Regions from separate parts of the Shewanella sp. GutDb-MelDb genome, predicted to be linked through region 3. Evidence: predicted binding sites of a transcription regulator. Region 3 holds the regulator's gene; each other region holds the start of a gene.
What was found. Region 3 encodes MetJ, which represses methionine synthesis genes. Its sites were predicted from a motif close to TAGACGTCTAGACGTCTA; they were not measured.

Region 1 (2,280 bases), on a different contig from region 3:
CCCGGCTTCAATCACTTCCCACTTAGAGGAGTCGATCATGATCGGCACCCGTGATATGTCGGGCTCAGAGGCGATAAGGTTGAGGAATTTGTGCATCATCTCGGCACCATCGAGCATGCCTTCATCCATGTTGATATCGATGATCTGCGCGCCGCTCTCGACTTGCTCGCGGGCAACACTGAGGGCTTCTTCATATTCGCCAGTTTTAATCAGCCGCAAAAATTTGGCAGAACCAGTGACGTTGGTACGCTCACCGACGTTTAAAAACAGCGAGTTTTCATCAATGGTCAGCGGCTCAAGCCCTGATAAACGGCAAGCCACTGCGATGTCTGGTAGTACGCGGGCGTCATGCCTAATCACGGCATCACGGATAGCGCGGATATGCTCTGGCGTGCTGCCGCAGCAACCGCCAATAATGTTTAAAAAGCCCTCTTCAGCCCACTCTTCAATGACTTCTGCCATCTGCTCTGGGGTTTCATCGTAGCCGCCAAATTCGTTGGGTAGACCGGCATTAGGGTGCGCCGACACATAGCATTCAGAGATTTTTGATAGCTCTTCGACATAAGCGCGCAGCTCTTTTGGCCCTAATGCACAGTTAAGACCAATCGATAGTGGCTTAACATGGCGCAGTGAGTTGTAAAAGGCTTCGGTGGTTTGTCCGGTTAAGGTACGCCCTGATGCATCGGTGATGGTGCCTGAGATCATGATTGGCAGGCGGAAACCTTGAGTGTCGTATACGGTTTCAATGGCAAACAGTGCGGCTTTGGCGTTAAGGGTATCGAAAATGGTCTCAACCATAATGATATCCGCGCCGCCAGCGATGAGGGCATCTATCGATTCAACATAGGCTTCAACCAGCTCGTCAAAACTGACGTTACGGTAGCCGGGATCGTTGACATCGGGGCTGATTGAACAAGTGCGGTTGGTTGGGCCGAGTACACCCGCCACAAAACATTGGCGACCTGTTTCTGCTTCAACTTCATTGGCCGCTTCTCGGGCAAGGCGCGCTCCGGCTAAGTTTATCGCGGCTGAATGCTCCTGCATGTCGTAGTCAGCCATGGCAATACGGGTTGCATTGAAGGTATTGGTTTCAATGATGTCGGAGCCAGCCAATAAATAATCTTTATGGATCTGCTTAATCGCAGCTGACTGAGTGAGCACCAGCATGTCATTGTTGCCCTTTACATCGCAATGCCAGTCTTTAAATGGTTCGCCGCGAAAGTCTTCCTCTTCAAATTTGCGATCTTGGATCATGGTGCCCATTGCACCATCAAGCAGCAGGATCTCTTGCTGTAATTTTTGGGTTAGCACCGCTAGCACTTTTTTAGCCGTGTCTTGAGTATGCGGGGCAGTTGTTGGGGTACGTGTTGCCATAGAATATTCCTACCAATTACAGAGTCGCAAAATATAAATTTCAGTAAACGTTGTCCGTGTTTATCAGTTAAGTATTTGCGATACTTGCGTGACATTATTTTGTTTGGACATTTATACGTATAGACGTCCATAATACGTGAGTCGATGTCAGAAGTGCAAGTACTAAAAGTTGATAATTTTTCAGTGTGAATTGATGATAATTTTTATGTAAGTCACTGATAAATATAATATGTGGAATGTTGCAATGCAAAATACTAGAGTGGTTTTACTGCGGCACGGTGCTTGTGAAGGTGGTAATATTTTACGCGGTCATACCGACGTCATGCTGAATTTAGCCGGAAAAGAGCAGCTAAATAGGGCTATATCGAGGCTGTTAACAAGCAAAACCGGGGTCGCGGCGCAAAACAAGATAGCGGATCTGGTGGTCAGTTCGCCGCTATTGCGTTGTGCTTTACCCGCGAAGATATTTGCACAGCAGTACGGTATCGATTTTATTGAGCAGGCCGCTTTTATGGAGCTCAATTTTGGCGATTGGGATGGCCAATCTTTTAGCGCACTTTATCAGCAGTATAGTAGCGAGCTTGATGCTTATTGGGCTAACCCTTGGCAACATACTCCGCCCAATGGCGAGACGATGCAGGTCTTTGAAGCTAGAATTGATACTGCGTGGCGGTCACTCGTTGAGCTGCACCAAGGTAAGGTGATTGTATTAGTGACTCATGGCGGCGTGATCAGGCACTTAATGGCAAAATCGTTGCAATTAAAACAGTGCGCGGGGATCTACAGCGCGTTGAAACTGCCCTATGCCGCAACCGTGGTGATTGATGTATTGCATGATGGCGAGCAACAGCACTTAAGCCTTAATTGGGGGCTGGAATAGCGACTTATATGGGATAAGTTTGATGC
Region 2 (2,280 bases), on a different contig from region 3:
TAGGCTGAGAAGTTGACAGGGTCATGAGCAAGTCCAAGAGTTAAACGAGAAGAGTGATGATTGTAACGCTAATCATAGGCTGCGAAAAGTTGCATACCGCAAGTTTATTAAAACTATAAGGCCGTACAATATCGAATTGTACGGCCTTAGAAGATCCGCTGAAACTGATTTCAGCTAAATAGGACTGACTTAGTGAAGTAGTCGAGTTCTAATTGTGCCTTCAATCGCTTGCATTTCGGTGAGTGCCTCATCAGCTTTATCTGAATCAACCTCCATCACCACGTATCCTATTTCAGCTGTTGTTTGTAGATACTGAGCGGCAATGTTGATGCCTTTCTCTGCAAATGCCAAGTTAATCTGGATAAGGATCCCGGGTCTGTTACGGTGAATATGTAGCAATCTCGAGGTACCTGAGTGTGGCGCTAATGAAACTTCAGGGAAGTTAACTGCGGTCATGGTCGAGCCATTATCAGAGTATTTAACCAGTTTCCCAGCCACTTCTATACCGATGTTTTCTTGTGCTTCAGCCGTGCTACCACCCACATGAGGAGTCAATATCACGTTATCAAGCCCACGTAATGGGCTGACAAACTCATCGTTATTCGATTTTGGCTCGACAGGGAATACATCAATTGCTGCACCTGACAGGTGTTCTTCTTTGAGCGCGGCGGCTAACGCATCAATATCGACAACGGTGCCGCGTGAAGCGTTAATTAAGATACTGCCTTTGCGCATACAAGCCAGTTCAGCGTGAGCAATCATCTCTTTGGTATGCGGTGTTTCTGGTACATGTAAACTGACCACATCGGCAAGCGACAGTAGCTGTTCCATTGAATGTACCTGTTGCGCGTTGCCTAAAGGTAGCTTGTCTTCAATGTCATAAAAGATAACCCGCATGCCCAAGGTTTCAGCAAGAATACCTAGCTGGGTACCGATATGGCCATAACCAATAACACCGAGTGTTTTTCCGCGTGCTTCATAACTGCCTGCAGCACTTTTTAGCCAGCCGCCTCGATGAGCCATAGCGTTGCGCTGAGGGATCCCACGCAGCAACATGATGATCTCGCCCAGCACTAACTCAGCTACACTTCGAGTATTAGAGAAGGGTGCATTGAAGACGGGGACCCCCAGTTTTTCAGCAGCAGCTAAGCTCACTTGGTTGGTACCGATACAGAAACAACCAATACCGACCAGTTTATCAGCGTGACTTAATACCGCTTCAGTCAGTTGGGTACGGGAACGAAGACCCACAAAATGCGCATCTTGAATCGAAGAGAGTAGATCCTCTTCGCTCAGTGCTGCTTTGTGGTATTCAACATTGGTGTAACCCGCTCGTTCGAATACATCTACCGCAGATTGGTGGACGCCTTCCAACAGCAGGATTTTTATCTTATCCTTGTCCAGCGAGTGTTTCGCCATGATTTATGTACCCTTTTGGTTTATTTGTATTATGTATATCTAAGCTCATCGCAGAGACGACTAAATTCAACCGCTAGCGTGGTTTAGGTATAAACTGTCAAGCTATAAACAAAGTAGCACTTTTTTAACTCGGTGTAGAGGGCTGGATGGCTAAAGTGTTTATTCTAAATTAAGAACAATATCGTATATGGGAGAGATATTTTGAATAAAAGCATTGCATGGCTAGTTATCTTTTTTTTGGTTCTGCTGTGGTCTGCAATTGAGCCGAAAGATCAGTTCACTTGGTTGTTAGAAGTTTTACCGGCATTACTTGCACTGCCAATCCTTGCTTTTACTCGTAATAGCTTTCCCCTAACGAGCTTGGCTTATGTTTTGATCCTTATTCACTGTGTGATTTTAATGGTCGGTGGCCACTACACCTATGCCGAAGTTCCTTTGTTTGACTGGATTGCACAATGGACGGGGACGACCCGTAATAACTACGATAAAGTCGGTCATCTTGCGCAAGGATTTATTCCCGTTATTTTAGCTAGAGAAGTGTTTATCCGCTTAGGTGTCGTTAAGCTTGGCGCTTGGTGTAACTTTTTGGCTATTTGTTTTACGTTGGCATTCTCAGCACTTTACGAGCTTATTGAATGGTGGGTCGCTGCGCTTACCGGCGAAGATGCTGAAGCATTTCTCGGTACACAAGGCTATGTTTGGGATACGCAATCTGACATGGCAATGGCATTAGTAGGGGCGATTGCTGCGATAATATTGTTGAGTCAGTACCATAACAAATTGATCGCGATTAAGATGAAACCACAGGTTTAAGGATCCGTTAATTTCCCTGAATTGTATGTCCACTTTAGTCTTTACACT
Region 3 (2,280 bases):
GTCAGCATCTTCAATACCAACTGAAAGACGAATAAGGGTGTCTTTAACCCCTGCTTGTGCGCGTGCCTCAGGATCCATCGCTCGATGCGTCATGGTTGCAGGCACAGCCACTAGACTTTCTACTCCTCCGAGGCTTTCTGCAACAGAGAAATAATTAAGATTTTTTAAGAAAGCGACTAACTGTTCCTCCCCGCCTTTTAGCTCAAAGCTGAGCATGGCACCAAAGCCTTTTTGCTGCTTGGCAGCAATTTCATGACCAGGGTGATCTTTAAGGCCGGGGTAATACACTTTCTCTACCGCGCGATGACGGGTAAGAGTAGCAAGGATCCGCTGCGCATTCGCCTGATGTTCACGAATTCTCACTGCAAGTGTTCGAATTCCGCGCAATGTTAGATAACTATCAAATGCACCGCCGGTAAGCCCCAAGGTATTTGACCACCAATGCAATAATTCGCCCAGTTCAGCATCTTTCGCCACCACGGCACCGCCGACAACATCACTGTGGCCATTGATATATTTTGTGGTCGAGTGAATAACAATATCAGCACCCAACAGCAGAGGCTGTTGCAAGATGGGCGATAGAAAGGTGTTATCAACCACAACAAGCGCGCCAACTTCATGGCTGGCAGCACTGATCGCCGTGATATCAACAACCCGTAACAATGGATTTGACGGTGTTTCTAGCCACACCATCTTAGGTTTGTTAGCAATGGCTGTTGCCAATGCCGCTGCATCGGTTTGATCAACCACTTCAAGTTTAAACTGGCCTTTCTTAGCAAGATTGGTAAATAGACGATAACTACCGCCATAACAATCATGAGGTACCACCAACAAATCATCTGGCCCAAGTAAACTGGTGGCTAAGGTGATTGCAGCCATCCCAGTGCAAGTCACAACGCCAGTACAGCCTTTTTCGAGCTCAGCAATAGCGTCACCCAAGATTGACCGAGTGGGATTGCCTGAGCGGCTATAATCGAAATCTCTTGGATTTTTGTGGCCATCAAAAGAATAATTGGTAGAAAGATAGATCGGGGGTACAACCGCACCGTGTTGGGTATCGGACTCAATGCCTTGGCGTACAGCTACAGTGGCTAGTTTACGCTCGGTCATGTACTACTCCTCTTGCTATATTTTCTTACTAGGGATGTCTGGACGTCTAAATGTACCTAAGCAATTCACCCTAGTCAACCAGTTTAGCCGTTTAGACGTCTAAGCATTTAGAAATCTATTTGCATTTGTCATAAAATAGAGGCAATAATTTGACTGTGCTGCATAAGAGGTTAAAATCTGCCCCGCATTTAAAAATTACAGGTGAGTCAATGACTGAGTGGAACGGCGATTATATCAGCCCATATGCTGAACACGGAAAAAAGAATGAGCAAGTTAAAAAAATTACTGTCTCTATTCCTTTAAAAGTACTCAAGGTGCTTACCGATGAGCGTACACGCCGCCAAGTGAATAACTTACGTCATGCCACCAATAGCGAATTGCTCTGTGAAGCGTTTCTACACGCCTACACAGGACAACCGTTGCCAAATGATGGTGATCTATCAAAAGATAGGCCGGATAGCATGCCTGCGGAAGTTAAACGCTTGATGGATGAGATGGGCATTGAGTGGGAAGAGCTAGAGTAAACCAGCTCAGTATTTGCAAACAAGGATCGCAAAGCGGTCCTTGTTTGCATTCGCTCGAGTAAAAAACCAGAAGCCGCGCCCTTCGGGTTCGTTTCTGTGCTGCTATTTTTTTATGACAAAAATGCGTTATGAGCTTTCGCTCAAACCTTGTCATAAAATCATTATTCTTTATTACAAAGACTCGAACAAAAAATAAGCTCGAAAATTTAACAACCTCTAGGTAGCCAAATGTTAGAGCCAAGCACGCTCATTCTCGCCTCAATCATTATATTTTGTGGTGCATTAACACAGAGTTTAATTGGCTTTGGTTTAGCTGTCATCGCAAGTCCGCTGTTATATATTATCGAGCCCTCCCTAGTGCCAGCATCAGTCATTATGATGGGATTCTCTACCGCTGTATTGACGCTTTTTAGAGAGCGTGGTCAGCTTGAGTTCAACGGACTGCAGTATGCGCTACTGGGACGTATTCCTGGCGGTATCTTAGGCGCTACGCTTATCGTAATAGCCCCTCAACCTATTTTAGGGCTGGCAATTGCTCTTATCGTTGCGCTCGCCGTTGGCTTTAGTTTGATGAAGTTTAGTATCCCTGTGAACCGTGTAAGTCTGTTTATTGCTGGGATCCTCTCAGGCGTCTTTGGCAACATTG

Region 1: metH (methionine synthase) is a predicted target of MetJ. The motif match lies at 1,487-1,504, and genes of this name have one in related genera.
Region 2: serA (phosphoglycerate dehydrogenase) is a predicted target of MetJ. The motif match lies at 1,555-1,572, and genes of this name have one in related genera.

The regions. Positions count from the first base shown of each region.
Region 1 covers NZ_PJBM01000225.1:22,487-24,766, forward strand. The annotation lists gene metH (methionine synthase) at 1-1,374, opposite strand, end outside; gene CXF82_RS11795 (histidine phosphatase family protein) at 1,619-2,254, shown strand.
Region 2 covers NZ_PJBM01000263.1:109,579-111,858, forward strand. The annotation lists gene ygfZ (tRNA-modifying protein YgfZ) at 1-25, opposite strand, end outside; gene serA (phosphoglycerate dehydrogenase) at 190-1,419, opposite strand; gene CXF82_RS21015 (DUF2238 domain-containing protein) at 1,621-2,232, shown strand.
Region 3 covers NZ_PJBM01000162.1:1,567-3,846, reverse strand. The annotation lists gene metB (cystathionine gamma-synthase) at 1-1,110, opposite strand, end outside; gene metJ (met regulon transcriptional regulator MetJ) at 1,320-1,634, shown strand; gene CXF82_RS07085 (sulfite exporter TauE/SafE family protein) at 1,863-2,280, shown strand, end outside.